One region of the Pseudomonas sp. LBUM1641 genome, then DNA from elsewhere that is predicted to be linked to it. Evidence: riboswitches for the same ligand, from Rfam matches in the RefSeq annotation. Region 1 holds a riboswitch; the other holds the start of a gene.

Region 1 (4,415 bases):
CAGTTGTGGGCTGCCACTGGCGTCCTTCATGCCCATCAGGGCGTTGGTGGTGGCCAGGCCCTTGGCGGTCACCAGCGGCGCTTCCAGTTCACGCTGGATCAGCGTCGCCTGGGTTCGCGCCAGTGCGGTCAGGCGCTGTTCGATAATCTGTTCGAATTGCCCTTGGGTGCGTTCCTGCACCATCTCCTGGGTGCGGGCGCCGGCGAACAAGGCGTACAGCACCAGCACCGCTACCACGCTCAGCACAATGGCCCCGGCCAGTGCCGCGACAGAAAATTGAATCGACTTGAACTTCATGACGGCTCCGAGCGCAGGGTTGATTGGCTGCTTGTTTATATCGGCCACGAGCGGGGGAGACATGAGTGCCGTATCGGCGAATGTCGCAAATTGAATGGTCGCCAGCGGTTATGAATGTTTTGCGTCAGTGTGGGATATGTCTGAAATCAGGTGGCTACACGTCTGTTGTATCTGGCGTCGATACAATTGGCCGACTACGATACGCGCCATGTTTCCAGGGAGCAGGTTGATGAAAAAGACAGTAGCGGTATGTGCGTTGGGCGCGGCGGTATTGCTCGCGGGTTGTCAGTCGGTCAACACCACCAGCGGCGGCGCCGTGGGGGTTGAGCGCAAGCAGTACATGTTCAGCATGTTGTCGAGCCAGGAAGTCGACCAGATGTATGCGCAGTCGTACCAGCAGACCCTGGGTGAAGCCAGTGGCAAAGGGCTGGTGGACAAGACCAGTGCCAACGCCAAGCGCGTGCAGGCAATAGCCAACCGCTTGATCGCCCAGGCGCCCACTTTCCGCCCAGATGCGGCGCAGTGGAAGTGGGAAGTGAACCTGATCAAAAGTGACGAGATGAACGCCAACTGCGGGCCTGGCGGCAAGATCTTTGTCTACAGCGCGTTGATCGACAATCTCAAGCTGACCGACGACGAACTCGCCGCCGTGATGGGCCATGAAATTGCCCACGCCTTGCGTGAGCACGGTCGCGAAGCCATGTCCAAGGCTTACGGTATCGAAATGGCGAAGCAGGGAGCCGGTGCTTTGTTCGGCCTGGGTCAGGACAGCCTGGCGCTGGCCGATACCGTGGCCAACTACGGCATGACCTTGCCCAACAGCCGCAGCAATGAAAACGAAGCGGACCTGATTGGCCTGGAGTTGTCGGCGCGTGCCGGTTACAACCCGAACGCGGCGATTACCCTGTGGAACAAAATGGCCAAGGCCTCGGAAGGCTCGCCACCTGAGTTCATGAGCACTCACCCGGCCTCCGACAGCCGGATCGCCTCGTTGCAGGCGGCGATTCCGAAGGTGATGCCGTTGTATCAGCAGGCCAAAAAATCCTGAGAATGATCATTCCCACACCGTGTGTGGGAATGACCTGACTTACCTAGATCCAGCCACTGCTCTGCATGGCCTTGTACACCGCAACAATGGCCAGGATGAAAAACGCCGTAGCCGCCAGTCGACGAATCAGCGTCAGCGGCAATTTGTCCGCCGCGAAATTCCCCGCCAGCACCACCGGTACGTTGGCAATCAACATGCCCAGGGTCGTGCCGATAATCACCAGCCACAGTTCCGGGTATTGCGCCGCGAGCATCACGGTAGCGATCTGGGTCTTGTCGCCGATTTCCGCGAGGAAGAACGCGATCAGCGTGGTCAGGAATGGCCCGAACTTGCGGGACGTACTGGCTTCATCATCGTCGAGCTTGTCGGGCACCAGGGTCCAGAGCGCGGTGGCACAGAAGCTCGCCGCGAGGATCCAGTGCAACACCGCATCCGAGAAGAAACTCCCGAACCAGGCCCCCACGGCACCGGCGGCCGCATGGTTGGCCAGGGTCGCGGCGACGATGCCGGCGATGATCGGCCAGGGTTTGCGAAAGCGTGCAGCGAGAATGAGCGCGAGCAGTTGCGTCTTGTCGCCAATTTCGGCCAAGGCAACGATTGCGGTAGGGACAAGCAGGGAATCCAGCATCAGGTAAGTTCCAGGGGCGGGTCGACACGGCTATGACACGTACAGCCTTCCCGCCCCGGGTAAGGTGTTCGTGTCATAGGTCTTGTCAAACCCCGGTCCGTCTGTGCGGACTCCTGGGTCGCATACGCCATGGCCTGTTGACCAAGTATGTTGACGTATGCCGGACGAGCGTGGCGCTCGTGGGAGACTACTCCCCTAGGACGGAGCGGATTCTGCCTAGGCAAAATCCATTCGGCAAGCCTTCTTTTGGAAAAAGATTTCAGCCGCGCTTGGCACGGTAAATGCGAAAACCCTGGCCTTCTGCCTTGATTGCGCACACCCCAAGATGCTCTTCGATCAGCGGCTGATACTTCAGGAAGCTATTCGCTACCAGTCGAAGTTCGCCGCCTTTTGCCAGATGTTTGGCCGCTTTTCGCAGCAAGTTCTCGGTGGCGAAATAATCGGTGTGCACCCCGACATGGAACGGCGGGTTGCTCAAAATCGTGTTCAGATTCATCGGTGCTGCGTCGATGCCATCACCGGTCAACACCTCGGCTTCCAGGCCGTTGGCTGCCAAGGTGAGGCGACTGCTGGCGGCAGCAAAGGCATCCACGTCGAGCATCGTCACCGTGTTATGCGGATAGCGACGTTTGACTGCAGCCCCAAGCACGCCAGCCCCACAACCGAAATCCAGCAAGTGGCCGCTTGGCAACTTGTCCAGATGTTCCAGCAACAGCGCAGTGCCGCGGTCCAGGCGACCGTGACTGAATACGCCCGGCAGGCTCACCACCCTGAGCGGCCCTTCAGCCAGCGGCACCTCGAACACCTGTGCCAGGCTTTCCAGCTCAACCGGCTCGGGGGCATTGGCCACCGTGACCAGCCACAGTTGGCAGTGCCGCGCATTGTCGAGCTTGCGCGGTTTGCCGAACGGGTTCAGTTGCTTGGCCGCACTTTCGATACCGCCTTTCTTTTCCCCGACCAGGTACAACTCTTTGCCGGGCAAACGCGCCGCTACGGCATTGAGCAGGTAATCGGTGAGGTCCTTGGACTTGGGCAGGAACACCACCGCCGTGTCGAACGAACGCTCGGGCACGTTCACGCCGAACTGGCTGCGCTCGGCAAAACGCGCGTCCAGTGCGGCCTGGTCGCCGGCATGCCAGCTCCAGCCATGGGCATTGGGCAGGCGGCCCAGCAGGTCGTCGGCGGGCAAGCCCACCAGCAGCACGTCGCCTTGAAAAAGTTCGGCCTGGCGAAGCAGTACTTCACTGCGCGGATCCATGGTCTGCTCCTTGAAAAGGGGCGCAGTTTATCAACTGACGACGCGCAGCGGGGCGCCGCTGAAAAAGCCCTGAGTGTTTTCGATCAATTGGCCGACGATTCGCTGCCGGGCTTCTCGACTGCCCCAGGCGTTGTGCGGGGTGACGATCAAGCGCGGGATGTCGCCGGCCAGCAGCGGGTTGCCGTTGACCGGGGGTTCGACACTCAACACGTCAGTCGCCGCGCCGCCCAGATGACCGCTGCGCAGGGCATCGGCCAAGGCTTGTTCATTGATCAGGCCACCGCGGGCGGTGTTGACGATGAAGGCGCCAGGCTTGAGCAAGGCGAGTTCGCGGGCACCGATAAAGTCACGGGTGTGCTCGTTGAGCGGGCAGTGCAGGGTCAGCGCGTCGACCTGCGCCAGCAGTTCGTCCAGCGGCACGCGATCGGCACGAGCCGGACGGCCTGGAATCGCACCCAGGATCACGCGCATGCCAAAGGCTTCAGCCAGGCGCGCAACGGCGCCGCCCAACTCACCATGGCCCAGCAGGCCGAGGGTTTTGCCTTCCAGCTCGACGATCGGATGGTCCAGCAGGCAGAACTGCTTGGCTTTCTGCCAGAGCCCCGCCTGTACATCCCGCTGATAGTCGTTCAGGCGCGTCACAAGATTGAGCAGCAGCATGATCGTATGCTGCGCCACCGACGGCGTGCCGTAACCCTGGCAATTGCTTACGGTAACGCCGTGGGCGCGGGCGGCGACCAAGTCGACGTTGTTGGTGCCGGTGGCGGTCACCAGGATCAGCTTCAGCTCGGGGCAGGCCGCCAGGGTCTCGGCATTCAGCGCGATCTTGTTGCTGATGGCCACCTGCGCGCCTTGCAGGCGTTCGATAATGTTTTCGGGTGTGGTCTGCTGGTGCAGGCTCAGCTCGCTGAAGAGTGCCCGCAACCCGCTGAGGTCCAGGTCCCCGAGGTCCAGGGAAGGGTGATCAAGGAAGACGGCGCGGCGATTGTTCATTATCAACTGTACCTTTTGCGACGAGGTTCGAAGGCGTAATCTGCCGAGCCTATCAGATGAAATAATCAGTTACTTCCTGGAGTGTGCATGTACCTCACCGAGTTCTTGACCGTGGCACTGATTCACCTGTTGGCGGTGGCCAGCCCTGGCCCGGACTTCGCCGTGGTGGTACGTGAAAGCGTGACCCATGG
Region 2 (4,415 bases), 3.2 Mb from region 1:
GATCATGCGCCTGATGGACATCATGCTGTCGGTGCCGTCCCTGGTGCTGATCATGGCCCTGGCCGCAGCCCTGGGCCCGAGCCTGTTCAACGCGATGCTGGCGATCACCGTGGTGCGTATTCCGTTCTACGTGCGCCTGGCCCGCGGCCAAGCCCTGAGCATTCGCCAGATGGGCTACGTCAAGGCGTCCCAGACCTTCGGCGCCGGGCGCTGGCACATCGTGTCGTGGCACGTGGGCCGCAACGCCATGCCGCCGTTGCTGGTGCAGCTGAGCCTGGACATCGGCAGCGCGATCCTGATGGCCTCGGCCCTGGGTTTCATCGGCCTGGGTGCACAACAGCCCACCGCCGAATGGGGCGCGATGGTTGCCACCGGGCGCAATTTCATTCTCGACAACTGGTGGTACTCGACCTTTCCGGGGCTGGCGATCCTGGTCACCGCGACCGGTTTCAACCTGCTGGGTGACGGTGTTCGTGACCTGCTCGACCCACGGCAACAGGGGAAATGACCATGTCCAGTCCGGCAGTCCTTGCCATCGATAACCTGAGCCTGGAGTTCCCGGCTTACCGCAACAACGTCCAAGCACTCAACGGCGTGTCGTTACACGTCAACCCCGGCGAAGTGGTCGGCGTGGTGGGTGAGTCCGGCTCCGGTAAATCCGTGACCGCCATGCTCAGCCTGCGCCTGCTGCCGGAACGCAGTTACCGGATCACCGCCGGCAGCTTGCAGATGCTTGGCCGCGACATGCTCGGCGCCAGCGAAAAAGAGCTGTTGCAGATCCGCGGACGGGACGCGGCGATGATCTTCCAGGAGCCGATGACCGCGCTGAACCCGACCCGGCGCATTGGCCGACAGATGCTCGACGTGATCATCCACCACCAGCGCCTGAGCAAAGCCGCCGCCCGCGCCAAGGCCATCGCCCTGCTGCGGGACATGCACATCGCCGACCCCAAGCAAGTGCTCGACAGTTACCCTTTCGAACTCTCCGGCGGCATGCGCCAGCGGGTGATGATCGCCCTGGCGTTTTCCTGCGACCCACAGTTGCTGATCGCCGATGAACCCACCACCGCCCTCGACGTCACCGTGCAACGCCAGGTGCTGTTGCTCCTGCGGGAAAAAGCCCGGGCACGCGGCACCGCGATTTTGCTGATTACCCACGACATGGCGGTGGTCTCGCAGTTCTGCGACCGGGTCTACGTGATGTACACCGGCGCGGTGGTGGAAGAAGGCCCGACCGCCCAAGTGATGAGCGACCCGCGCCATCCCTACACCCAAGGCTTGCTCAGCGGTTTGCCGGAACAGGTGAAACCTGGCGACGACCTGCTGACCATCCCCGGCCAGGTGCCCAACCTCGCCGCCCTGCCCTCAGGCTGCACCTTTCGCGAACGCTGCCCCCAGGCCATGAGCCAGTGCATCGAGCGCCCGCGTCTGGATCTGATCAACCCTGCCGGCACCCGCAAAAGCGCGTGCTGGCTGACTGCCGGGGAGTCGGTGCAATGACAGTGCCTCAAGATTCACTGCTGGCCCTGCGGGATGTACGGGTCAAGTTCCCGGTGAAAACCGACTGGCTGGGCCGCCCGCGCGGTTATGCCCACGCCCTGAACGGCATCGACTTGCAGGTTCGCCGCGGGGAAACCCTGGGGATTGTCGGCGAATCCGGCTGTGGTAAAAGCACCCTCGCCCAACTGTTGATGGGCCTGGTCAAGCCCAGCGACGGCGAAGTCGACTGGGTCTACGAAAGCGCCCGGGAACGTCACCGCCATGTGCAGATCGTGTTCCAGGATCCGCAATCGTCCCTCGACCCGCGCCTGCCCATCTGGAAAATCATCACCGAGCCGCTGTTTGCCCTCGGCGATACGCCCAAGGGTGAAATGCGCACCATCGCTGCCAAGGTCGCCGCCCAAGTGGGCATCCGCGCCGAATACCTGGACCGCTACCCGCACCAGTTTTCCGGTGGCCAGCGCCAACGCATCGCCATCGCCCGCGCGCTCGCCTCCAATCCGAGCATCCTGGTACTGGACGAGCCGACCTCGGCCCTGGACATCTCGGTCCAGGCGCAAATCCTCAACCTGCTGGCAGAGCTGCAACGCCGACTGGGGCTGACCTACATCCTGATCTCCCACAACGTGTCCGTGGTGCGGCACATGGCCGACCGGGTGGCGGTGATGTACCTGGGGCAGATTGTGGAACTGGGGTGTGCCGAGCAAGTGCTGGAGCAACCGAAGCATCCGTATACCCAACTGCTGCTGGAGGCGGTGCCCAAGCTGGGGGTGGCGCTGGATGATGCGTATGTCAGTGCGCCCACCGAGTTGCCGGGGAACCGGGTGTTGCCGGGCGGGTGCTTTTTCCTTGATCGCTGCCCGCGCCGCACCCAAGGGTGCGAGCGGCCGCAGCGGTTGACCGGTGGGATGAGTCAGCAGGTGCGGTGTCATCTGGAACATCCGTGAGGCACGGTTAACAAAATTTTCATGTAGCCAAGGCTATGATCCGCCACCTCGTTGGGGAGTAGCCTGCTTCGGATTCTCGAAGCGTTCGTATCAACATTCTCGGCAACATGCCGTGGTGCGAACACCATTTTGGTTGGTGAGACCAGCGACACATCCATGCCTGAAGTCGGGCGTGTGGTTGTGTCGTTGACTCATATAGCCCGACTGGAAGTCTTACCGTGAACCCCATTTCCCTCATCCTTCTCGCCCTTGCCATGTCCACGGACGCCTTTGCGGCGGCTATCGGCAAAGGTTCCAGCCTGCACAAACCGCGTTTGACCGAAGCCCTGCGGGCCGGCCTGATCTTTGGTGTGATCGAAGCCATCACGCCGATTATTGGCTGGGCTATTGGCCAGGCTGCCACTCGCTGGGTGGAGGACTGGGACCATTGGATCGCCTTTACCTTGCTGGTCGGCCTCGGCCTGCACATGATCTACAACGGCATGAAAGCCGATGATCCAGAGGAAGAGAAACCGAGCCAGCACTCGTTCATGATTCTTGCCGTGACCGCATTTGCCACCAGCATTGATGCACTGGCGGTCGGTGTGGGCCTGGCGTTTGTTGACGTGAATATCCTGGTGGCGGCAGCGGCTATTGGTTTTGCGACGATGACCATGGTGACCATCGGCATGATGCTCGGCCGGGTGTTGGGGACCGTGGTGGGCAAGCGCGCCGAGATGGTCGGCGGCGTGGTGCTGATGCTGGTGGGTGCGACGATTTTGTATGAGCACCTGTCGGTCTAGACAATAGCGAAGATCAAAATGTGGGAGCGGGCTTGCTCGCGAAGGCGGTGGTTCAGCCAGCATATTGAGCGACTGACACACCGCCTTCGCGAGCAAGCCCGCTCCCACACAAGCCCGCTCCCACAGGGGTTCTGCGGCGATTAATCAGGCCGCGTGCGTTTCTTTCTTCAAGCTCTCGATATCGATCACAAACCGATACTTCACATCGCCCTTGAGCATCCGCTCGTAGGCTTCATTGATGCTCTGGATGTCGATCATCTCGATGTCCGAGACAATCCCGTGCTTGGCGCAGAAATCCAGCATGTCCTGGGTTTCCTGGATGCCGCCGATCAACGATCCGGCCAGGCTGCGGCGCTTGAAGATCAGGTTGAACACGGTCGGCGACGGGTGCGGGCTGTCCGGGGCACCCACCAGGGTCATGGTGCCGTCGCGCTTGAGCAGGTTGAGGAAGGCATCGAGGTTGTGAGACGCAGCCACGGTGTTGAGGATGAAGTCCAGGGAGTTGGCAACCTTGGCCATTTCATCCTGGTTCTTCGACACCACTACTTCGTCGGCGCCCAGGCGCAGGCCGTCTTCGCGCTTGTTCGGCGAGGTGGTGAACAGCACGACGTAGGCGCCCATGGCGTGGGCGATTTTCACCGCCATATGCCCCAGGCCACCCAGGCCGACGACGCCAACGCGCTTGCCCGGCCCGACGTTCCAGTGGTGCAGTGGTGAGTAGGTGGTGATGCCTGCACACAGCAGCGGCGCGACCGCCGCCAGGTTGCTCTCGTCATGGGAGATGCGCAGGACGAACTTCTCCTTCACCACGATAGTGTCCGAGTAGCCGCCGAACGTATTTTCGCCACCAAACACCGGGCCGTTGTAGGTGCCGGTGAAGCCGTTTTCGCAGTACTGCTCTTCGCCTTCGGCGCAGGATTCGCACTGCTGGCAGCTGTCGACCATGCAGCCGACACCGGCCAGGTCGCCCACCTTGAACTTGCTGACATTGGCGCCCACCGCCGTCACCCGGCCAACGATTTCATGGCCTGGTACAGACGGGTACAGGGTGTTTTGCCATTCGTTGCGCACGGTGTGCAGGTCCGAGTGGCAGACGCCGCAGTAGAGGATGTCGATTTGCACGTCGTCGGCCCCGGGGGCGCGACGCTCGAATGTGAAGGGTTTGAGTGAGTCCTTGGAGTCACGA

What was found. Region 1 has a riboswitch for manganese ahead of ACA046_RS27500 (TMEM165/GDT1 family protein). Riboswitches for the same ligand answer to the same signal wherever they lie in the genome.
Region 2: linked by a shared signal. The riboswitch ahead of mntP (manganese efflux pump MntP) and the one ahead of ACA046_RS27500 (TMEM165/GDT1 family protein) in region 1 are both predicted to bind manganese.

What each region holds. Positions count from the first base shown of each region.
Region 1 is NZ_CP166815.1:5,983,838-5,988,252, reverse strand. It holds gene ACA046_RS27505 (M48 family metallopeptidase) at 527-1,345, shown strand; gene ACA046_RS27500 (TMEM165/GDT1 family protein) at 1,389-1,973, opposite strand; yybP-ykoY riboswitch at 2,061-2,182, opposite strand; gene ACA046_RS27495 (methyltransferase) at 2,233-3,231, opposite strand; gene ACA046_RS27490 (2-hydroxyacid dehydrogenase) at 3,262-4,227, opposite strand; gene ACA046_RS27485 (LysE family translocator) at 4,312-4,415, shown strand, end outside.
Region 2 is NZ_CP166815.1:2,784,666-2,789,080, reverse strand. It holds gene ddpC (D,D-dipeptide ABC transporter permease) at 1-508, shown strand, start outside; gene ACA046_RS12800 (ABC transporter ATP-binding protein) at 505-1,500, shown strand; gene ACA046_RS12795 (oligopeptide/dipeptide ABC transporter ATP-binding protein) at 1,497-2,447, shown strand; yybP-ykoY riboswitch at 2,488-2,655, shown strand; gene mntP (manganese efflux pump MntP) at 2,666-3,229, shown strand; gene ACA046_RS12785 (NAD(P)-dependent alcohol dehydrogenase) at 3,374-4,415, opposite strand, start outside.